DNA from 2 places in the Sphingobacterium sp. 40-24 genome. Region 1 is predicted to be linked to the other one. Evidence: riboswitches for the same ligand, from Rfam matches in the RefSeq annotation. Region 1 holds a riboswitch; the other holds the start of a gene.
The links. Region 1 has a riboswitch for fluoride ahead of BGP15_RS21640 (voltage-gated chloride channel family protein). Riboswitches for the same ligand answer to the same signal wherever they lie in the genome.
Positions count from the first base shown of each region.

Region 2: it holds a riboswitch for fluoride, as region 1 does, so the genes downstream of both, BGP15_RS03105 (voltage-gated chloride channel family protein) here and BGP15_RS21640 (voltage-gated chloride channel family protein) in region 1, are expected to answer to the same signal.

Region 1 is NZ_MKWH01000059.1:22,554-34,868, forward strand. Features, by position in the region: gene BGP15_RS21595 (RteC domain-containing protein) at 1-714, shown strand, start outside; gene BGP15_RS21600 (hypothetical protein) at 977-1,105, shown strand; gene BGP15_RS21605 (helix-turn-helix domain-containing protein) at 1,143-1,424, shown strand; gene BGP15_RS21610 (DUF3945 domain-containing protein) at 1,530-3,020, shown strand; gene BGP15_RS21615 (type IA DNA topoisomerase) at 3,023-5,107, shown strand; partial or broken gene BGP15_RS21620 (ORF6N domain-containing protein) at 5,179-5,990, shown strand; gene BGP15_RS21625 (helix-turn-helix domain-containing protein) at 6,037-6,957, opposite strand; gene BGP15_RS21630 (NmrA family NAD(P)-binding protein) at 6,971-7,867, opposite strand; gene BGP15_RS21640 (voltage-gated chloride channel family protein) at 8,167-9,489, opposite strand; fluoride riboswitch at 9,520-9,586, opposite strand; gene BGP15_RS21645 (DUF1896 domain-containing protein) at 9,764-10,201, shown strand; gene BGP15_RS21650 (helicase-like domain-containing protein) at 10,188-12,315, shown strand, end outside.
Region 2 is NZ_MKWH01000008.1:161,092-173,406, reverse strand. Features, by position in the region: gene BGP15_RS03105 (voltage-gated chloride channel family protein) at 38-1,276, opposite strand; fluoride riboswitch at 1,313-1,375, opposite strand; gene BGP15_RS03100 (DUF423 domain-containing protein) at 1,382-1,756, opposite strand; gene BGP15_RS03095 (GNAT family N-acetyltransferase) at 1,768-2,271, opposite strand; gene BGP15_RS03090 (GatB/YqeY domain-containing protein) at 2,308-2,757, opposite strand; gene BGP15_RS03085 (SDR family oxidoreductase) at 2,768-3,529, opposite strand; gene ubiE (bifunctional demethylmenaquinone methyltransferase/2-methoxy-6-polyprenyl-1,4-benzoquinol methylase UbiE) at 3,596-4,336, opposite strand; gene dnaB (replicative DNA helicase) at 4,721-6,331, shown strand; gene rlmH (23S rRNA (pseudouridine(1915)-N(3))-methyltransferase RlmH) at 6,745-7,218, shown strand; gene BGP15_RS03065 (hypothetical protein) at 7,245-7,391, shown strand; gene BGP15_RS03060 (PQQ-dependent sugar dehydrogenase) at 7,824-9,077, opposite strand; gene BGP15_RS03055 (hypothetical protein) at 9,232-9,477, opposite strand; gene murI (glutamate racemase) at 9,549-10,373, opposite strand; gene BGP15_RS03045 (glycoside hydrolase family 125 protein) at 10,427-11,842, opposite strand; gene BGP15_RS03040 (gliding motility protein RemB) at 12,038-12,315, shown strand, end outside.

The DNA of each region.
Region 1 (12,315 bases):
AAAGAATATGTGTTAAGTTCGGGATTTGAGAACGAGGCAAAAGAGATTGAATTCTTTAAAATGACTAAGCCCCAAATCCTCGGAAAGCTAATTTACTATAATAAACTGTACCGGATAGAAACCTCGTGCCCGGTCAATAATGGAAAAATCTACCGCAACTATTTCTCGAAACATTTAACAGAGCTGAAGATTGAGTTCAGGGAACATATCTGCAATTCCCACTTTTACCGATACTACCGTTCAGGCAGAATAGATAAAGATCAAGAATATTTTAAACGGGGGCAGATAAATTACCTCGAAGGGCTTAATAGTTATGTGTTTGAAATCGACCCGCTTTTCTCAACCTATTACGATTACAAATTAGCTCGTATTCTCTCCAACGACCTGTTATATGCCTACCTCTTAACCAAAATCAGTCCCGAAGAAAACTCTGATACATTTTTCAGCAGCACCAGCGAAATTAAAGAGCTATCTTGGACGGACAGCAAGAATGCTTTGATTGAGCTAACGTATGCCCTATACGCATCTGGTGCTATTTCGGACGGTAAGTTAGGCATCCGGAAGCTCACTGCTATTTCACAAGTGTTGTTTCGAATACCACTGACCGATGTGCATCACGCATTCCACCGGATGAAAACCCGTGCAGGTTCTCGAACCTTGTTTTTAGATCAGTTGAAACAGGCATTGGAAGAATATATGGATAAAGACTTATAAACACTCCAATCAATAAAGAGTTTGAAAGCGATACGCATCCCGTATTGCTTTTTTGTGTTTGCATCTGCCCATATATGCCAACTGGCATAAGGGCTTGTTTTACCATGGCTCAAATCGGAAAATCTAACGAAAGCCTTATTTAATAAGGCTTTCCGTCAAATTGTAAAATTTTCAAAAAACCGCTAAACCAATTGGCAAGGCTTGGCAGACAAACACTGCCACCTTTCTCAATTTTGCATTGTAAACATTAAAGAGCAATGCGATGAAAATTATAACTATTGAAGCAGCAGCAGGGATACAGCTTAATAACTGGATAAATACTATTGCTGATTATCTACAAAGGCTGAATGATACAAGCTATGATGACTTATGGCAAAAGGCAGAAAGCTGAAAACAGACAAAAAAATAAATCCTTAAAAACATGTGCTATGAATATTGATAGAATGGAATTTATATCGTGGATGGAACGCATCATGGACAGATTTGATATGTTGGGCGACAATATTAACGATTTAAAAAAGAAACGAAATACCATTGATGGAGAGGAACTACTCGACAATCAGGATATTTTGCAAATGCTGAAAGTCAGTAATCGTTCTCTGCAACGTTATCGCTCTATTGGGAAGCTCCCATATTACACGATTAGCGGGAAATTGTATTATAAATTATCAGATGTACATCAGTTTATCAGAGAGAGCTTTAATAAATAGAACAGAACGCCAATGAAAGCCAAACATTTCCATTGACTGCCACTTTAGGCTAAGCAGGAAGCACTTCCTTTACTTTCGGCATAAAAACTTTAAAATTTTCAGATTATGAGCGAAGAAACAAAGAAACAGGAAACTTCCGAGCAATCTGTTCAGAACGTACCAGAACAACTGTCGGACATACTGTTAATATTGGATAAGGAAAAAATGAAAATCCAAGCCGTAAAGAGCATTGACGAAAACGGCAAAATGGAAACCGTTGACCCTACCAAAAAGAACCAATCTGATTTTATGCGTGTGGACAAACACGGCGATTTCGTTTCCAATTTCCTATCCAATTTTTGGAGACAGCTAAAAGATCCTACCAATTTCACATTCTTTAAAGTGCCGGCAGGAGAAGCTGTAGAAAAGGCAAAAAAATTTCAAAAGCAGGTAGATAACCCTACACCGGAGGGTAAAAAAGAAATGGAAAAACACGAGGTGAAAAATGAACCCGAAAAAGAACAAAAACAAGAAAATAAAAATGATATGGCAACAACACACACAACACCAGAAACAAACGAATACCGTTTCAAGCCGGAACAGATTGATTGGGAAACAATGAACAATCTCGGATTAAGCAAGGAATACCTTGAAAAAAAGAACCTCCTTGAACCATTATTGAAAGGTTACAAGACTAATGAGCTTGTACCTATTAGTATTAATCTTGGCGGTGCAGTAGTACGCACAGATGCCCGTTTATCGTTACAGCCTACACCAGATGGAAGTATCGTGGCGGCAGTACATGGTATCAGACGTGAACCCAACCTAAACTTTGAGTTCTTTGGACACAAGTTTAACGAAGAAGACAAAAAGAACTTGCTCGATACGGGTAATATGGGGCGTGTGGTAGATTTGAAAAATCCCAAAACAGAAGAAATGATGCCGTCCATTATCAGTGTGGACAGGCTTACCAATGAGCTGATTGCTTTAAAAACAGAATTTATCAAAATCCCTGATGAATTAAAGGGGATAAAACTGAACGATGTGCAAAAGCAAACCTTAATGGAGGGGAAACCTCTGTTTATCGAGGGAATGATTTCTACAAAGGGAACCACCTTTGATGCAAATGTTCAGTATAATGCTGACAAAAGATTTGTTGAGTTTTTGTTTGACAGAAACAACAATAACCAGCAATCCCAAAATAAGCAACAAAGTAATAAGCAAACCAGTCAACAAAAGCAATCGCACGAAGCTCCGAGAACTTTCAGAGGTAAGGAACTGACTGATGAGCAGTACAACAAATTCAAAGACGGACAAACCGTATATATTGAGTTGAAAGACAAAAAGGACCAGCCCTACCAGGGTTACATCACTTTCAATAAACAAGATGGAAAAACCAATTTTGAGTTCCCAAATCAATATAAGGAACGTGTAAAACCTACCGAAGCTCACAAAACACAAACTGCGGTTAATTCTGAAGGAAAAACCAACGAAGCAACCAAAAATGTGAAAGAACCTTTGCAAAAAGAACAGCAAAAACCGAAGAATGAAAAGCAACAGGAGCAACAGGAAAAACCGAAAGCTCCAGCAAAATCAAAAGGTAAAAAAGTGAGTTAATTATGAAAACAGTTATCGCAGAAAAACCAAGCGTAGCAAGAGAAATAGCCAGCCTGTTGGGAGCATCTGATAAAAAAGACGGCTACTTAACGGGTAATGGCTATTTTATTACGTGGGCATTCGGTCATTTAATTGGCTTAGGAATGCCCGAAGATTACGGGATTTCGGGGTTTGATAAGACTTCATTGCCTATCCTCCCGAACCCGTTCATATTGACCGTTAGAAAGGTCAAAAAAGACAAGGGCTACCAAGCCGATACGGGAGCATTAAAGCAACTGAAAATCATCAAAGAATTGTTCAACAAAAGCGACAGCATTATCGTTGCTACCGATGCAGGACGTGAGGGCGAGTTGATTTTTAGGTATATTTACGAGCATCTAAAATGCTGTAAACCCTTTGAGCGACTTTGGATTAGTTCACTTACCGAAAAGGCAATCAAGCAAGGCTTTGATAGCTTGAAAGACGGCAAAGAATTTGACGGATTGTATCAGGCTGCGCAAGGCAGAAGCCGGGCCGATTGGTTGGTGGGCATCAATGCTACACAAGCATTGAGTATTTCGGCAGGCAATGGTATTTATTCGTTAGGTAGGGTGCAAACGCCTACATTGGCTCTTATTTGTAAACGCTATTTGGAAAACAAAAATTTCTCTATTAAGAAGTATAGGCAAATTCAGCTATCACACAACAAAGAAAATGTTGATTTCAAAAGCCTTTCCAAAACCAAATGGGAAAACCAAAAACTTGCCGATGATACATTGAAAGCCATTCAGCGAAGCGATACGGCAACAATTACATCGGTAGAAACCAAAAGCGTTACAGAGCAACCGCCTTTGTTGTTTGACCTTACAGGACTGCAAAAGGAAGCTAATAAAAAGCTCAACCTTTCTGCCGAAGAAACCCTGAATATTGCCCAAAGCCTTTACGAAAAGAAGTTTATCACTTACCCACGCACCGGAAGTAAATATATCCCTGAAGATATGTGGGCTGAAATTCCCAACCTTGTAAGAGCATTGCAGAATAATGAGCAATTTAAACAAGCGGTATCAAAAGTAAAATGGGGTCGGTTTAATAAGCGTATCGTAAACGATTTACGTGTGACAGACCACCACGGTTTACTTATTACCGACAAAATTCCGTCTGCTCTCAAAACGGACGAAACGAAAGTTTATAATATGATTGCCTTTCGACTGCTCGAAGCCATATCACAACCTTGTATCAAAGAAGTAACAGATATAGCGTTGCAAGTATCGCATTACGATTTTACGTTGAAAGGCTGTAAAGTTTTGGAAGCAGGTTGGCGTTTGATAAAGGGAACTTTCTCGGACGAAGACACTGAACCAATTCAGGACTTACCCGATTTAAAAAAAGGTGACGAACTGAACATTAAGGAAGCCATTTGTTTAGAAAAGAAAACCAAACCGCCTGTGCTTTATACAGAAGCCGGGCTATTGTCGGCAATGGAAAATGCAGGAAAGGAAATTGAAAACGAGGACGAACGGAAAGCCCTGCAAAATATCGGTATTGGCACGCCTGCTACAAGGGCAGCGATAATCGAAACGCTGTTTACCCGCAACTATATCCAACGAGAAAAGAAATCCCTGATACCCACTGAAAAAGGATTGCAGGTATATGAACTAGTAAAAGACCGCAAAATTGCAGATGTGGCAATGACCGCTGAATGGGAACTTGCCTTGCAGAAAATAGAAAACAATGAAGCTGATGTCGGAGCATTTCAAACAGAAATGGAAAAATATGCAATATCTATTACCGATGAACTATTGCAAACTTCCATTGCTCAAAACAACCTGCCTAAACTGAATTGCCCGAAATGTAAAAGCCAGCAACTCATCATCCGGGATAAAATTGTAAAGTGCCCTGATGAAGTTTGTAATTGGATACAGTTCCGTAATGTGTGTGGCGTACAAATTAGGATAGCCGATATTGAAAGTCTTATCAATAAAGGTAAAACTTCACTTATTAAAGGAATGAAAAGCAAGGCAGGAAAGAAGTTCGATGCCTTTATCATATTGGATGAAGAATACAAAACCTCTTTTGAATTTGAAAAAAACAAAAGTTACAAAAAGTAATGGAAAACAAACCTACCATTAGCACAATGGAAATCAAGAGCCTGATTTATTCCTTACGTGGAAAGCAAGTAATGCTAGATAGCGACCTCGCTTCCTTACACCAAGTGGAAACAAAGAACCTCAACAAAGCGGTAAAAAGAAATATGAAAGGTTTCCTATTTCATTTTGCTTTCAATTGACAGATGAAGAATTTGAAAACTTGAGGTTCCAAATTGGAACCTCAAGTTTAAACTATGGTGGAAGACGTTATCTACCTTATGCTTTTACCGAACAAGGTATTGCAATGGCATCTGCTATACTTCGTTCACATATTGCTATTAAAGTGAGCGTTGAAATTATGGAAGCTTTCGTAGAAATGAGAAGAATGCTAATCAGTAACGCCTCTTTATTTCATCGTTTGGATAAGATTGAATTGAAGCAATTACAAGCCGATCAAAAATTTGAGAAAATCTTTAAGGCTTTGGAAAACGACAAGCTCCACAGCGAAAAAGGTATCTTTTACAACGGACAGGTTTTTGATGCCGATGCTTTTGTTTCTGATATTATCCGTAGTGCTGGAAATTCCATTATCCTGCTTGATAATTATGTGGATGATACGGTGCTGACCTTATTGAGTAAGCGCAATACAAATGTAGCCTCCACCATACATACCAAATCTATCAGCAATCAATTACGGCTGGATTTACAACGGTACAACATCCAATATCCTCCCATTATTGAGATTGAGATTTTCTCCGATGCTCACGACCGATTTTTGATTATTGACGATACGGAACTTTACCATATCGGGGCATCACTCAAAGACCTGGGCAAAAAATGGTTTGCCTTTTCACGAATGGATATTGAAGTTTGCAGGATGCTTCAAATATTGAATAAACAATAAAAACCTCTCGTTTCTATAAAGAGTTTGTTTATACCATTCTCAAATTTCAATTGAATGATTTTCTAAATTCTAAAGGAGATTGGTTAGTCTTACTTTTGAATATTCTATTAAAAGATTGAGAATGCTCAAAACCTAATCCATATGCAATTTCACTAACCGTCAAATCTGTTGTTGAAAGTTTTTCTTTAGCTTTTAAAATCAGTTTATCGTGAATGTGTTGCTGCGTGGTCTGTCCTGTCAATATTTTAAGTAAGCCACTTAAATAGTTTGGCGACACGTTTAATTTATCCGATACATATTGAACTGTAGGAAGTCCTCTTGAAGCCAGATCGTTGTCGTTAAAGTAATCGTTTAATAATTTATCCAGTCTGTCCAGGATTTGATGATTAGTGATTTTTCTTGTCAGAAACTGCCGCTCATAAAACCGTTCGGCATAATTGAGCAACGTTTCTATTTGTGAAATAATAATATGCTGGCTGAACTTATCCATATTCGTGTGATACTCCTGCTGAATACCCAGAATAATATTCTTCAATAGTAATTCTTCCTTTTCCGATAGGAATAATGCCTCGTGTACATCATAACCAAAGAACTCGTATTTTAAGATCTTATCAGCGAGGCTCGTATGCCATAAAAAGTCAGGGTGAACAAGCAATATCCACCCTGAAAAATCGGGCGTTGCCTCTTTATCTATTTCAAAACTAAATAACTGCTTCGGTGCAGAAAAATACATAATCCCCTCATCAAAGTCATATTCCTGTTGCCCATATATTGCCTTAGAATACGAAGACCGTTTGAGCGATATGGAATAAAAATCGAGCATCCATCTATAATCACATACGTTGCCTATATGTCGAATGTCGGCACAATTAATCACACTGATAAGAGGGTGCTGTGGCTTGGGCAACTCCCTGACCTTATGGTATTCGCTAATGGTTTTTATTCGATATGTAGGCTTATTTTGCACAGTATAAAGATATTTATTTTTTATTGAAGACGGTTGCAAATTCGCCTGCAAAATCGGTCAATTTTACTTTACCCAATGATTGCGGTTTGTACAAATTGTAATCTTCGTAGGCATCCGTTCTTCGGCTGGCGTTCATTTCTGTATAACCTTTGGCAACCTGTGGATTGAAACCAATAGCCAACAGAGCATTTAAAAATTGTTCATCAGAAACCATCTGCCATTTCAGATCGGGTTTTCCAATTGCCTCGCCCAGCACTTGAGCCACTTTGTTTGGAGAAACTTCATCGCTGGCAATATAACGAATTGTCCTGCCGTTAAATGGTTTTTCCATCTCTTCTACAATGGCACTGGCAATATCTAAAGGCGAAACCCAAGGTTCTTTTTTATCGCCACCATAATTTTGGATAATTGCCCCCTGTGATTTGATAGCAGGTATAAATGCAAACATGTTATAGTAAAAGCCAACAGGTCGCATTTCTTTCAGGGAAACCGATTCCGGTAATTCTTTTAAAATCTGCTCTACCTCATAATGAATTCGGAGCATTCCGTTTCCGTGATCTGTATGTGCACCGATACTGCTCAAATGCACCACTTTGGTTACACCTGCCAATAGAATAGCCTGTACGTAAATATTAGCTATCCTTATCCTGTGTGCGTAAACATCGATAGTTTTATTGAAATAATTTGCGGGCGGTTCCATCAGATAAACGATGTTTGCACCTGTAAAAGTTTTCACAAGAAAACCTACGTCTTCAAGCGAGCCAACAGCAGGAACTGCCCCAATAGCTTCGATCTCATTTTGTCTGCCGACATTACTGCTGATAACCGTTACGGAATGTCCTTTTGCTACCAACCCTTCTGCAAGTGGTTTTCCGATATGCCCTAAAGAACCTGTCAATACAATTTTCATATTTTAAAATTTAATTATTGACAAAGTTCAGTGGTTTAAAAATCCGGGATGTAACCAAATCTATCTTTGTTGTAACCGAAAAAATAAGTATAAAAATTTCTCTATATCAACGACCGTTTTTAAATTATTGACAAGACAGAGCTTTACCACATCGGGTCATCACTCAAAGACCTCGGCAAAAAATGGTTTGCCTCTTCCCGAATGGATATTGAAGTCGGCAGGATGCTTCAAATATTGGGTAGTCAGTAAGTGTGTTAGCAATTTAAGTGGATTTAATATTTTTATCCTTTACAAATTGTTTATTTATGATTTCCATTGAGTTCAGTTAAGCGTTTTCCTTGGTGATTTGAAAATCTGCGGTTCTTTGGTTCGCCAATCATTTGTTTACCGTAAATACTAGTGTGGCCTGACAAGAGATACGAAATTACACAAGCGATAGCTACATATACACCACATTCAACACCAAATAGTTCAATTGCCATAATAATACAAGCTAATGGTGTATTGGTTGCTCCTGCAAATACAGCAACAAATCCCATTCCTGCCAAAAGTCCTGTTGGTAACGGAATGAATAAACTTATAGTATTTCCCAAAGTTGCTCCGATAAAGAATAACGGCGTTATTTCGCCGCCTTTGAAACCTGCCGAAAGTGTGATAATAGTAAAAGCCATTTTCAACGCAAAATCATATGCAGGTAATTGTTGGTCAAACGAGTGAACAATAGTTGGAATACCTAACCCAATGTATTTTGTTGTGCCGATTGCCCAAACCGCAAAAGCCACAATCACTCCGCCAACTAAGGGACGAAAAGGAGCAAATTCAATTTTTGATTTAAAAATCGCACTTGTTTTATGAATGACCTTGCTAAATGTTGCGGAACATAACCCAAAAATAATCCCTGCAATAATTGCATATATAATATTTAGAAATGAAATGTTGGGTACAAAATTGATGTGATAATGTGTGTGATGTGTCTGCCAAAGTTTGGTAACTAAATCGGCAATAATTCCTGCGGCAAATGCAGGAAAAATAGCATCATATTTCAGTCGTCCGATTAGAAAAACTTCCAAACCAAAGACTGCACCTGCTAATGGTGTTCCGAATACGGAGCCGAAACCTGCGGAAATAGCCGAAATAATTAAAATTTTTCGTTCGCTCTCTGTCAATCGAAAAGGTTTGACAAATTGGTCGGCAATAGCACCCGCCATTTGTAAAGCCGTCCCCTCACGTCCTGCCGAGCCGCCAAAAAAATGCGTAGCAATAGTTCCGATATACACATACGGAGCCATTCGGAACGAGATAATTTCTTTTGGATTGTGAATGGTGTCAATAAGCAAATTATTTCCTGCTTCAATGTCTTTGCCCAAATAGTAATAGAGCAAACCGATGAAAAAACCACCAATTGGCAATAATGCAATTAACCATAAATGATTTTCACGATAATTTGTAACCCAGTCCAATGATTGCAGAAAACCTGCTGAAGCACTACCAACACAAAGTCCGATAAGCAAACATAAAAATGTCCATTTAAGGATGTAGGAAATTGAAGGATACTTTCTGAAAAATACTTTCGTAGATAAATTGATTTTTTGACCGAATGACTTTTTGTTATTTATTGACATAACCAACCCGATTAAAATGTTAAACATTTAATTTAATCAGGCGTCATCAGCTTTTAAAAGCGGTTGGGTAAGGAAGAACACCATTTCCTTTTGGAACGACAAATGTATTAAAAAAATATTATAATATATCTGCCGTAAAGAAATATCCTTTTTGTCTTTTCATTCTATTACGCCAAATACCGCCTCTCAACGCCAAACCTTGCAACATTCACAAAGGCATTTGCTTCCGCTTATAATTTTAGGCTTCAAGCAAAATTCTAAACAAAATTATAGTATGAGTACACAGCAAAAAGACCTATCGTATTTCAGGTTACGACTGCAAGAATTATTAAACAGCAGCTTCCCTGAAAAGGCACACGACCAAAAGTTTATCGACCAACGTTCATCGTGGGCTGCCAATGCTTATGAGGTGGCTTTCCGTTCGGGAAACGTAGTTGAGCAATGCAACGAGATTGCCAATTATATCCTGTTTGAAAATCTGCATTTCTCCAAATTCGATACGGTTTTCCAAGTCGTATGCAATGAGTTTGATACCCTAATGGCAGACGAAGAACTACGACCGTTCGCTCTTAAAATGTTCACCGTCTGTGAGCCTGTTTTCTCCAACTATAAATTAACTGATGATTTCGCTTACACCTATGAGTTTGATGCTCTTTATACCGAAGTAACTGGAACCATTGCAATATGGATAGAGAAAAATGGGCTTCAGTAAAAAGCAACATCTCCAACAAAACATTGATGCCTTACGAATTGCTTTTAAACTGGAAAAGGAGAACCGTCAAGCCACCGTAGGCGAAAGACTGCTAATGATGCAATACAGCGGATTTGGCGGTCTTAAATTCGTGCTGAACCCCATAGCGGATGATATAGACATCAACCATTGGAGAAAAACCGAACATAACCTTTTCCCGATTGTGCAGGAACTCCACCAACTGCTAAAAGAAAATCCCCAAGACGAAAAGCAATACCGCAGGTACGTGGACAGTATGAAAAGCTCGGTACTAACCGCTTTTTATACACCACCGCAGGTGATAGATGCCATTTCGCAATCAATGCGTGATAAGGGTTTGCACATTGACAAGTTCCTTGAACCATCGGCAGGTATCGGATCATTTGTCGAATCCTTTGCAGGGAACGAAACCAAAGTTACAGCCTATGAAAAAGATGTGCTCACAGGAAAAATATTAAAACAGCTTTATCCCGAAAGCACTGTCCGTATAAGCGGTTTTGAAGAAATACCCGAAAAAGAACAAAACAGTTACGATGTTGTTGCCAGCAATATCCCTTTTGGCGATACTTCTGTTTTTGACCTTTCGTATTCTCGTAGTAAAGAGAGTGCAAAAGTTCAGGCTGCCCGAAGCATTCACAATTATTTCTTTCTGAAAGGTAACGATATGCTCCGTGAGGGCGGTTTACAGGCTTTTATTACCTCACAAGGGATTTTAAACAGTCCGAATAACGAGCCTATACGCAGAGCGTTGATGGAAAACAACGATTTGGTATCCGTAATTCGCTTACCCAATAATCTATTTACTGATTATGCAGGTACTGAGGTCGGCAGTGATCTTATCATTCTCCAAAAGAATACAGCAAAACAAAATCTGACCGAAAGAGAAGATTTATTTTGCCAAAGTACGAAAACAGGCTACGGTACGCCAAGCAATGCTTTGTTAGATAAAAGTGGACAAATTGTACATACACATTGGAAAGTAGCTACCGACCCTTACGGGCAACCTGCTTTAATCTATACACACAACAAGGGTGTTGAGGGCATTGCAAATAGCCTTGAACAGATGCTTTCCGATGATTTTGGAAAGCATTTAAACTTGTCTTTGTACAAAGAAAAACGGAATGATGAACCTATTGTTCAAATTCCGACACAGCCCATTGTTACACCTCCAGTTATTGAACGTGAAATTCAAGAGCGTGAAATCATTCAGCCGGAACAACATCGTTTAACACAATCAGCCATCATACTGGAAAGTCCGCAGGAATTAAAACAGTTAAGCATTTTCGACCTGTTTGAAAATGATGATGAAAACATAGCGGTTTTAACTCCACCAAAGAAAGCAACGAAATCTAAAAAGCAAACTACCAAAAAACAACGGGCTAACATTGGTCGCCAAATCGACCTGTTCAGTTCAGCAATGCAGCAACCTTATACGCCTTCAGTTTCCAATGGCTCGGTCAATAGAACCGTTCCACCCAACGGAACAAAACAGGAAATTATTCGCGATTTATTTTCGCAGTCTAACGGAAATGACCAGGCTGATAAACCAGCTATTTCCGTACCTGTTCTTGCAGCCATTCCTAAGCCTGCTCCGTATAGTGGCGAATTGCAATCGTTCCATCGTAACGATTGCCTTGTGGTTGATAATGGTTGGGTAGGTCATTTACAGGAAGTAGATAAAGTGGATAAAACTGCAATGTTCTACCCATTGCAATTACCTTCTTTACAGAAAGCAAGAGCCGAAGCGTATATCGGAGTACGTGATATTTACCAACAGCTTTACAATAAAGAAGCGGAACTACAAACCGAACATAAGGCAGAAAGAGAAAATTTAAACCAACTGTACGATGCTTTTGTAAAAAGGTACGGTAGTCTGAACAGTGCCGATAATATCAAGCTGATTAAGACGGATAGTGCCGGAAAAGAAATCCCTTATTTGGAGCGTGTAAAAGGGAGTGTTATCCATAAAGCGGATATTTTCAGCCATCCTGTAAGTTTTTCCACGACAACATTAGCAACCGATAATCCCGAAGAAGCATTAGCATCCTCATTGAATAAATACGGAAGTGTTGATTTGGACTATATGTCCGAAATCA
Region 2 (12,315 bases), on a different contig from region 1:
AGGAGATAGACAAAGAAGCTGAAAGCGTATTGCTTGTTTATAAATTGAGTCTGCGGTATAATTTTTCCTTTAAACCGCCTTTTTGTGCAATATAAATTCCTTTTTTTCCGGAAAATAAAAAAGCGACTATACACGCTATCGCTATAAATAAGATAGGTTGAATCCCAAATAATTCATAACCCATTACAATACAGGCGAGCGGGGTGTTTGTAGCGCCTGAAAATACGGCTACAAAGCCCATGGCAGCCAGCAGGCTGATGGGAAGCGGAATAACGGTGCTTAATGCACTCCCCAAGGTTGCCCCAATAAAAAATAGCGGGGTGACTTCTCCGCCTTTAAATCCGGCAGAAAGGGTAAAAGTCGTTAAAAGCAATTTAATGATAAAGTCATAATAATTCGACTGATCGACAAATGCATTCTGAATCATTGGTATGCCAAGTCCAATATAGCTGTTGCTGTGAAATAACGTAATGATAAGTACCAAAATAATACCGCCAATCGCCGGTCTAAGCAGAGGATATTTAATTCGTTTGAATTGAAGGCTAAAGAAATCGCTGGCAAATGTAAAAAGCCATGCTGTAACGCCAAATAGAATGCCTGCGGCAAGGCTAAATCCAATATTGGTTAAGGACAGCATTGGAATAACATCATGAAGTGGATAATGGGTGTGTGGAATATTCCATAATTGACAGCTGAAGTTTGCAAAAAAGGCGGTAAATAAACAGGGCAGGATACCGAAATATCTTTTTTTGCCAATCAATAGTACTTCCAGGCCGAATATCGTTCCGGCGAGCGGGGTGCCAAACACAGCGGCGAATCCTGCAGTGATGCCGATCGAAATTAAGATGCGACGTTCAGTTTTATCGAAGTCAAACCAGCGATTAAGCTGATCGGAAACTGCTCCACCGATCTGTACAGCAGTTCCTTCACGGCCTGCCGAACCCCCAAACAGATGTGTAAGTAAAGTTCCGAATAAGACAAGCGGCGCCATGATAAGCGGAATGCGGCGTTGGGGACGAAGGTATTCTTCAATCAGCAGGTTATTTCCTTTGCTTGATGGATCGCCCCAATACTTATAGGACAACGCTATGGCAAATCCCGCTAGGGGAAGTCCATAAATTATCCAAGGATGAGCCTCCCGGTACTGCGTTACCCAATTGAGGGAAAAGAGAAAAAACGCACAAATAGATCCGACAATGAAACCTATCGCACTACAGGAGATAAGCCATTTAAGAAAAAAATGAAGATTGCTTTGATTTGAATGTGTTATAGCCATAAGTCTACACTTTATATAAAATTGTTGTTTTATACTAAAATAGTAGACGTCATCAGCTTATCAGGGCGGTTCAGGGCAGACATCATTGCCATATTTATTTCAAATCTACAAAAAACGAACGATAACAGCAACCCAGCCTGCGATCATAAGCAATCCGCCGAGCGGGGTAATTGGGCCAAGAAACTTTAGATTCTTTTTCCAGTATTCAGCAAACGATAGAAAATATATACTTACAGAGAATAAAATAGTTCCTAGTGTGATCAGATAAAATGCCACTCGTTCAGACTGAAGCTCAAACCGAAAATTGAATCCTAGAATCAATAGGGTTAGTGCAGCATACATTTGATATCGCACGCCGACCTCAAAGGATTCCAGTTTTTCAGCGGATAGGATTTTTTTGAACGCATGGGCTCCAAATGCACCTAGGATAATAGCGAAGCCGCCAAATAGAGCGGCCGTGATGATGACAACGTTTTGCATGCCTGAATTTACTAAATTGTGGGTTTAATCATATCAATATGAAGGATTCCGTAATCAGGGTAGGGCTCGGAGATTTGTTTAAACCCTAATTTTTCATAAAAGGATTTTAAATGAAATTGTGCGCCTGTTTGTATCTCGCCTTCACCAAATTCTTTATAGAGAGATTCGATGGAATGAATCATTAATTGTTGACTCAAACCGGTTCCGCGAGCTTGCTCAGCGACAATGACCCGACCGATGGAAGCCTGCGGATAGGAGAGACCAGGCGGAACTAATCTCGTGTATGCAATGATATCATCATTGTGTTCCGCCCAAAGATGGAGACAAGCAAAGTCCTTATCGTCCAATTCAGGATATAAGCATTCTTGTTCCAAAACAAAAACTTCCATTCGAAGCTTTAAGATACGATACAGTTCTTTATTGTTGAGTTCATCAAACTTCTTGAGGTTCCACTGAAAATCCATCATTAAAATAAAAAAAAGAGTCAAATTAAATCGATATATCAGGGAAGACATACCCGATTTAATTTGACTCGAGTGATTTGAAAACTTTTATGCGAGAAGACTTTTAACGACTTCAGAGATTGTTTTGCCATCAGCTTGTCCTGCAAGCTTTTGATTTGTTGCACCCATTACTTTACCCATATCTTTAATGGAAGAAGCTCCTGTTTCTACGATAATTGCTTTGACAATGGTTTCAACTTCTTCTTTGCTTAACTGTTTGGGTAGGTAAGCCTCGATTACTTTTTCTTCCTCAACTTCAATTTCATACAGATCTTCACGGTTTTGAGTCTTATAAATTTCAGCAGATTCGCGACGTTGTTTGACAAGTTTTTGTAAAACTTTAATCTCCGCCTCCTGGCTAAGATCTTCTGCATGACCTTTTTCTGTTTTCGCTAAGAGGATAGCTGCTTTAATCGCACGTAAACCACGTAATTTTGCCGTGTCTTTTGCGATCATTGCTGCCTTAATGTCTTGATTTATTTGTATTTCTAATGACATGATATTTGAATTATTTTCGATTGACAAGTGTGCCTGTGGCCTGCGCTGTAGGCATGATTAAGAGATCGTTGATATTAACATGTGCTGGTCTGGTAATGACGAAAAGGATCGTTTCCGCAATATCTTTCCCTGTTAGAGGTTGTACACCATTGTAAACATTTTTAGCTCTTTCTCGATCTCCATGAAAACGAACTTCCGAAAACTCTGTCTCTACCATTCCGGGATCGATGGAGGTTACCTTAATGCCTTGCGTTAGCAAATCAATACGCATCGCTTTAGTCAATGCGTCGACAGCATGTTTGGTGGCACAGTACACATTTCCATTCGGATACACCTCTTTCCCTGCAATAGATCCTAAATTAACAATATGAGCGCCGTTGTCGGTATCCATAAGGGGTATCACAGCTTTACTTACATACAATAAGCCTTTGATATTGGTATCAATCATTCTGTCCCAATCGCCGATATCACCATCTTGAATAGGATCTAATCCCTGGCTCAACCCAGCATTGTTGATGAGAATATTTATTTTTTTCCATTCGGGGGGCAAACCTCCAATTTGGTTTGCAACTTGCTTAGCATCTCGGACATCGAGCTCAAATATATGGATCTGAATAGTCGGGTAGGCCGCAAGTAGTGTATCTCTTAATGTTTCTAAACGGTTTAACCTGCGCGCGCAAAGTAAAAGATTATACCCCTCTTTCGCTAAAACTTCGGCACAAGCCTGACCGATGCCGGAACTTGCTCCTGTAATAAAAACTGTTTTAGTCATATATTGTAACTAGTTGGTATTTAAAATTTAATCAGATTTTCCCTAAAAAAAAGCGCCTCGGTCACCCTATTTTGTAGCAATATAGATGGTACAGATGCCAAACGTCTGTGGTCTAACAATAGTTTCATTAAAACCAGCTTTTTTGTTTATGGCCACGAACTTTTGGCCGTCCGGAAATTGAGCAACGGATTCCGGTAAATATTCATATGCACTGGAATCTTTTGAAAAGAATTTTCCAATGGTTGGTGTGATAAACTTGAAATAAAAATTATACAATTGTTTAATGGGGAACTTTTTCGGATTAGAAAATTCTAAAATAACAGCTTTCCCACCAGGCTTTAATACGCGGTATATATCCGATAAGCCCTTTTCCAGATTTTCAAAATTGCGGACACCAAATGCTACAGTAACTGCGTCGAAGGTGTTATCTTCGAATTGAAGCCGCTCAGAATCTCCTAACTGAACTTCAAATTGATTCGCTAATCCCTTGCTTGCAATCTTTTTCTTGGCGACTTCAAGCATGCCTTGGGAGATATCGACACCAATAATCTTTTTTGGATTCAAGATTTTAATTGATTCCAGTGCAAAATCACCAGTTCCTGTCGCTACATCCAACATCAGTTGCGGTTTTATGGACTTTAAGGAATTGATGGCTTTTTTACGCCATATAATGTCAATACCCAAAGACATGAAATGGTTCAAAAAATCATAGGAATGCGAGATATTGTCAAACATATCTGCTACCTGTTTCTTCTTCCCATCGTTGGTGTCTTTGTAGGGCTTTAGTGTTGAGGAATCGTGCGTCATTTTACAAAGATACAATATATGAATATTTTTCGGTGCTAAAAAAGGGATTTGTTTTCATATCAAAGTCAGTTTATTTTGATGGTAGTGGAGGATATTGATTTGTTTTTGACCATTTTGCTTATTCACAATAGTTTAAGTTATTAACATTTTTTAAAGTATTGATTTTGAGTGGTAAATTTTTATTTTCAACATCTTTTCAACAGTAGGTGTTGAAAACTAATCCTGTAAATCTGTGTCCATCAAAGCTTTTTGGGGGTTCGGATCTGATCGTCGAATTTCCCTGTTTGTAAATCCTCATGGTGGTGAATTTTATTTTTTATACATTTGTTATCCTATCTAAAATTTATAAGGATAGCAAAGCTATATTTCTGATATAATATCATGATGAACGACAGTAATTTTGAAGCGAATAACACGGATAATAACAAACGGGGTAATTATGGCGAACGTCGTACCAAATTAAATAATTTGGTGAGCGGTTTGGGTAAACTTCCGCCGCAGGCAGTGGACCTTGAAGAAGCTGTCCTGGGTGCTTTGATGCTGGAGAAAAATGCACTGAGTGAAATTATTGATATTCTAAAACCAGAATCGTTTTACAAAGAATCGCATCAAAAGATCTTTGAAGCAATTTTTGGCCTTTTTCAAAAGACTTCTCCAATTGATATATTGACAGTTACCTCGGAACTTCGACGGATGGGGGCTCTTGAAATGGTCGGCGGTGCCTACTATATTACGCAATTGACAGACCGCGTGGTTTCTGCAGCTAATATTGAGTATCATGCCCGTATTATTTCTCAAAAATATATTCAGCGTGAGCTTATTAAGGTTTCTACCGAAATTATCAATAGTTCATATGATGAAACATCAGATATCTTCGATCTTTTGGATCATGCCGAAAAAAGCTTGTTTGATATCGCGCAAAATAACTTGCGAAGAGATTCAAGAAAGATGGATGATATTATGCGTGAGGCGATTTCTAATCTTGAAATGCTCCGGGATCGCACAGATGGTCTAACAGGTGTGCCTTCGGGTTTAACAGCCTTGGATCGTATGACTTCAGGTTGGCAGCCTTCTGATCTTGTTATTATTGCAGCACGTCCAGCGATGGGAAAAACTGCATTTGTACTTTCTGTCGCGCGTAATGCCGCTGTGGAACACGGTAAAGCAGTCGCCGTATTCTCGCTGGAGATGTCATCTGTTCAGCTCGTCAATCGTCTAATCGCTGGTGAAACCGAAATTGAGCAAGAGAAATTGAAAAAAGGAAATCTTGCTGATCATGAATGGCAACAATTACATTCGAGAATTGGTCGATTAACTGATGCGCCTATTATTATTGATGATACGCCGGCGTTGAACGTGTTCGAATTTAGAGCAAAATGTAGGCGTCTAAAAGCACAATACGATATCCAAATGGTGATCGTCGATTACTTGCAGTTAATGCACGGTAAAGCAGACGGTAAAGGCGGGGGTAACCGGGAACAAGAGATTGGTAGTATTTCGCGCGCGTTGAAGTCTGTAGCTAAGGAATTAAATATCCCCGTGCTTGCATTGTCGCAATTGAGCCGTGCAGTAGAGTCAAGACCGGGCAATAGTAAGCGTCCTATGTTGTCCGATTTACGGGAGTCTGGTTCTATTGAACAGGATGCTGATATGGTTCTTTTCTTATATCGACCTGAATATTATGGTTTGACAGAAGATGAAGAGGGACGTCCTACTGCCGGTGTCGGTGAAGTTATTATTGCAAAACACCGTAATGGTGAGACCGGAATTGTTCCACTTCGCTTTGTGGGTAAATTTGTGAAGTTTGTGGATTTAGAAGATGAGTTTTCGGGTATGGGTGGTGGAGATGGATTCGGTGATGCGCCGGCTACATTTTCTGCTTCGGCCTTGAATCCGTCGCCAAACTTTGCAGATGATTTTAGTGCTGGAGGTTTTAGTGGAGGTATTACTATGCCCTCCCGAATGAACGATATGCCTGATGATGCGCCATTTTAGTGGTTAATTTTACATAAGTATTCCTAAATAACAGAAAAAAACCGAATGATTTAAATTCGGTTTTTTCGTTTACCGCGTCCGGCTTGTTTTCGCTAGTAAAACAAGGTTATTATCCATTTTCAACGTGATGTATTAAGGGTGTACGCAAAAATAAATGTTTTAAAACTAAATGAACAAATGGGGTTAATGTTTTTTTGTCGTTTTGATTGTTTTTATTTTAAATAAAATCGGAACTTTGTGCGCCTTTGGGTTTATTAGAATGGTAGCTTTTAGACTTAGTATAACAGGTCTTAGACAAAAGTTGGTGAACAGTTTTTCGACAATGACAGGAAGCTAATGGATATTCATTATTTTGGATCGAGCAAGTTAGCTTTTATTTGGCTATTGATGGCAAAAACAAATAATATATTTCGATGAAAATAACATTACTTTGTATAGGTAAGACGGATGACAAATACCTAATTGAAGGTATTGAAAAGTACATTAAGCGATTAAAGTTTTATGTGAACTTCAGTATTGTCGTTATTCCCGATATCAAGAATGTCAAGAATCTTTCTGCTGAACAGCAAAAAGATAAAGAGGCTTTGCTGATTTTGAAACAGCTACAACCACAAGATCTAGTAGTTCTGCTAGACGAACATGGAAAAGAATTTCGCTCCTTGGAGTTTTCAGCTTATTTGGAAAAAATGATGGTACAAAGTGTTCAGCATTTGGTATTTATTATAGGAGGCCCCTATGGGTTTGACCAAAAGATTTACGATCGGGCAAAATCAAAAATCGCTTTATCGAAGATGACGTTTTCGCACCAAATGATTCGTTTGTTTTTTACAGAGCAGCTTTATCGTGCTTTTTCCATCATGAAGGGGGAGCCTTATCATCACGAATAATATGGAAAAAAGTCCGTAACTTCATCATGAATAAAAACAAGCTTATGAATTTGCCCAACAAACGAGATTATCACTATAAAAGTGACGAAGGAGAGAAAAATAGCCAATTGAATAAATACATTATGATTGCTTGTATTATTGTCGTGATCTTATTGGCCTATTTTTTCGCATAGCTTAATGTCCTTCCATACGGATTTAGTAAAAGAAATAAATCTCTTACTTAATATCCGTATGGAGGATATCAGCAGATGATTTTAATAAATTTCAATTGAATTGTTTAAGCAAGAACGCTTAATTTTTGGGAGAAGATTGGCAGGTTTTGCGCGTTCTTTTTGGGGCGGTGTTGTTTACGAATCCCCAGTTGGTCATATAGAATGACAAGGGATTAATTTCTAATAATTTTTTCATTTTTTCTTTTTTTACCATATAATAATTTATTGATTCGCTAATAGATGATCAATAATCGAGCCAAACTATGGTATTTGTCATGTTCGAAAAGAAATATAGAAAATAAGATCAATAAAAGTAGTTGAAAGTGTGTTTTTGAGGGCCAAGTCAAAATAAAACGCAGCCCATTTGAGAGGGGCTGCGTCGAATCAAGGAATTTATTTTTTATCAATTTTATATAATTTTCCGATATCTGTGATAGCGTACAGCGCGCCATCTTTTCCCTGCGTGATATCTCTAAATCGTTGTCCTTCACTACCTAATAGACGCTCTTCTCCAACCACCTTGTTATCCTTCAGTATAATTCTGGCAATGTGCATGCTGCTCAAACCGCAAATAAAGAGATTATTCTTCCATTCTGGAATATTCTGTCCGGTATAGAATGTAATTCCACTAGGAGAGAGGACCGGATCCCAATAATAGACAGGTTGTTCCAGACCGTCTTTTTGTTGTATACCCGCACCAACTTTATCGCCTTTATACTCTATACCATACGTAATCGTTGGCCATCCATAATTCTTGCCAGCTTCAATTCTGTTCAGCTCGTCGCCGCCCCGCGGACCAAATTCGGTTTCCCAAAGATCGCCAGTTTCCGGGTGTAAGGCGAGGCCCTGAGGATTGCGATGTCCATAACTGTAAATTTCCGGACGGACATTTGACTTGCCTATAAATGGATTTCCTGGAGCAGGCTGTCCATCAGTAGTGATCCGTAAGATCTTGCCTAATGCAGCATTTAGATCTTGCGCTAATGGTCTTGTAACCAAATCAGATCTTTCACCCGTACTTAAAATAATGTTTCCTTCTTTATCAAAGATAATACGGCCACCATAATGCAGATTCCCTTTATGAGCCGGAGTAGCTTGATAGATCACCTTAGCACCTTCTATCGATTTCTCGTCTGCAGACAGTTTTCCTTTTGCAACAGCCGTTAACGTCCCAGCAGCGGTATTATCAGAGAAAACCCAATAAATCATACGGTTTGATTCGAATTTTGGATCAAGTCGTAATCCCAAAAGTCCACCTTGCCCACTGCTATTGACTTGAGGTAAACCTTTTATTGGGTCACTTAATTTACCGTCCGCCGTTGCAATGCGAAAATTCCCCTCTTTTTCTGAGATTAATAATCGGCCATCAGGCAGCGCGGTTATGCCCCACGGAGATTTTAATCCCTCAGCAATTACTTTACCTTCGAACGGCGTGCTTATTTTTGTACCCCGAATTCTCGTTTGTCCAGCAAATGCTGGTTTATAACTTGTGTTTGCCTTCTGTGTTTCTACCGGTGGGTAACTTGTTGTATCAGTTGCAGCATTTGAACTGCTATCCGAACTCGAATTTGAATTCGCATGGTTGGAATTACATGCGGTTAATCCTAGAGATACTGTTAAGAGGCTTATTGTCAGTTTGGTTTTCATTATCTGTGACTTGTTTTTTGGTCTGATTATCTGCTTGAAGATATTAAAAATTAATGAAATATTATTTTACAGAATGTAATAATATAAATATATAACTCTATTAATAAGAAAGGGAGGATGCTAGCCAGCCAATAGATTTTAAATATTAAAAGAGTTATTTTTCCGCCAGGCAGTGTTTTACGATTCGGTGGAGTTCAGTTTCCTTGTTTACATAATAATCACTTATATCTAGAATCGTGTTTGTGTTTAAATTGTAGATACACACCGGTACATAGTTAGGCTGGGCAGATGTCTCGAAAGTTTTAAAATAATCTGCACTTTCCTGAATACTTGAAAATTCTTTGGATTCACAATGTTGTGTATCCTGATTGTAAGCAATGGTTATAAAGTTCTTTTTCATTGTACTAGCCTTTTTATCAACATAACGAAGACCAGGGAGTAAAAGTTTTAAAAATCATTGCCTTTTATTTGTTAAACACTGATGTGGCTTGCGGCTATTGGCTTTCCAAAAAATATTTTTGCTTTACTTTCAAAGTCTCTTGGATCATCTGTCGTATAGAAGGCCAATTGTCCATTTTGGGAACAAATAGTTTCAATCTCCTGATGACGATGGAGATAGTCCCTTAAGCTATTTGCAACAATTGGACCCTGAGAAATGATATTGATATTGCTTGGTGTATATTTTTTGATTACGGGCAGCAATAAGGGATAGTGGGTGCAGGCAAGCACAATAGCGTCGATCTGATCGGACTGTTGTAAAAGTTCCCGTATATTTTTTTCTACAAAGTAATGAGCGCCTTCTGTATTGATTTCGTTATTTTCTACTAAAGGGACCCAAAAAGGACAGTCATGTTGAAAAACTTCTATTTCTGGATTAAATTTATGTATTTCTATTTTATAGGATTCAGATTTTACCGTTCCCGTAGTAGCTAAAATCCCGATCTTATTAGTTTTCGTAAAATTGTGTACAATTTCGGTAGTGGGTCTGATGACGCCGAGGACTCTCTTTCCCGGCGGTAGATCATGTTGTTGTATGGTTCTTAATGCTTTTGCTGAAGCTGTATTACATGCCAGAATAACAAGGTTACAGCCTAGATCAAAAAGTTTAAAAACACATTGTTTGGTATAGTTATAAACGGTTTCAAAAGAACGTGTACCATAAGGGACCCGAGCATTGTCCCCTAAATAGATATAATCGTACTGAGGTAAAAGATGTTGAATTTCCTTAAATACGGAGAGTCCTCCGTAACCGGAATCAAAAATGCCAATCGGACCTGGTTTTAATAAATTATCCATAACACAGTGTTATAAGTTCTTCCACTTATAACATTGTGTTACAAGTTTCAGCTTTATTGAAGCAAAGATGGTTTCTCTTTGTATATTTTCCAAATTAATTCGCCAAATAATGTATTTGTCCAAGCAAACCAATGTCTTGTGAATTTTTTAGGATCGTTTTTATGAAAAGACTCATGCATAAATCCAGTTCCGCCATGCGTATTGACCAGCGTTTTGATGCAATTGCGAATCTCATCATCATTTGTCGAAGTTTGTGCTCGCATAATAATGGACATCGGCCAGATCATATCTCTTCCTATGTGAGGTCCGCCAATGCCTTCCGCTGCTGTTCCCTTAAAAAAGAATGGATTTTTATCAGACAAAACAAAGTTACGTGTACGTTGATAAACTTCGTTATTTAGATCGACAGCCCCTAAATAAGGTAGAGCCAATAAACTCGGAATATTTGCATCATCCATCATAAGATGGCTCGAAAAACCGTCTACTTCAAAGGCATATATCCGGCCTATTGTCGGATGGTCGATGATACCATATGTATTGACTGCTGTTTCGACCTCATTCGCAAGAGCTTCCATTTTGACAGCTAGTTCATGTTCATTTTTAACCTTTTTCAAAATTTCGGCAGATTGTCTAAGGCTAACGATCGCAAATAAATTGGATGGAATAAGAAAGGAGAAAATGGTAGAATCGTCTGACGGTCGAAAACTGGAGCAGATCAAACCAACTGGATTTACAGGATATCCGTAGCCATCTACTTGTAATGTATCGGAGCCTCTGGAGGTTGTACGTTCAAATTTGTACGGGCCTAGACTATCTTTACGCTGTTGCTCAACAAAAGTCTGATATATTTTATGTTGCGCTTCTAACCATTCTTCATTAAACGGGCTATTGTCATTCGTTTCTTTCCAATAATGATAAGCTAATCGAATTGGATAACACAATGAATCGATTTCCCATTTTCGTTCATGGATTCCAGGTTTCATATTTGTGTGATCACTGAACCATTCGCCTTTTTTGGTCGGATCGTTATAAAATGCATTGGCATAGGGATCAATGTTGATGCATTTACTCTGCTTTTGGATTAAGCCAACAATAAGATCCTGTAGTTTTTTGTCCTTTTTCATAAAAGGAAGGTATGGCCATACCTGTGCACTGCTGTCACGCAACCACATGGCATCAATATCCCCTGTAATTACATAGGTATAATTTCTTCCGTTTTGAACATAGGGAAATACGGTAGTATCTAAGGTATTAGGAAAGCAGTTGTTAAATAACCAAGCCAGTTCCTTATTTTTAACATTTTTCTGAAATTCTACAATTGCATCTTCGATGACCTTGCTCGAGAAAAGTCTTTTCTCTTTACTTGTTCGTACAGTGGGAAAAGAATGTTCTTGAGCAAATGAAAATTTGCTTGTAAGTGCACCCGCGGTTAACAGGCTTGCGTTTTGGATAAATGTTCTACGTTTCATGCTTGCTAGGACTGATTTTTATGTTATAAGGTTATTTACTAAAATGCAAGATATAAATATTTTTGAATAAAAGGAATAGCAAATACGATTTAGCATTATAAAATTGACTGAACATAGGAATAAAGTCATTTTTATTCGGTTAATTTGCGTTTAGGAATGCATTTTGCTAGAAAAAATAATCTTTGAAATAATTTTATGAGGCTTAATATAACAAAAAATAATAATTTACTCCGAATTGTGCTGGCAAGCATGGGGGTAGGTATTTCCTTCGGCGGTTTTGCCCAGATCAAGAGTCAGCCTTATTCGTATCATTTTTATCAAAAAATGAACGATGCGGTTTATTCTACTGAGACGAGAATGCACACTGCTGCTAAACCATTCGTCATCAAAGACTCTTTATTGTTAGCCAAGTTTGATTCAATCCAATCCAATAAGCCTGTTTCTTCGTCCAATTGGTTTATGCGTAAGATTTT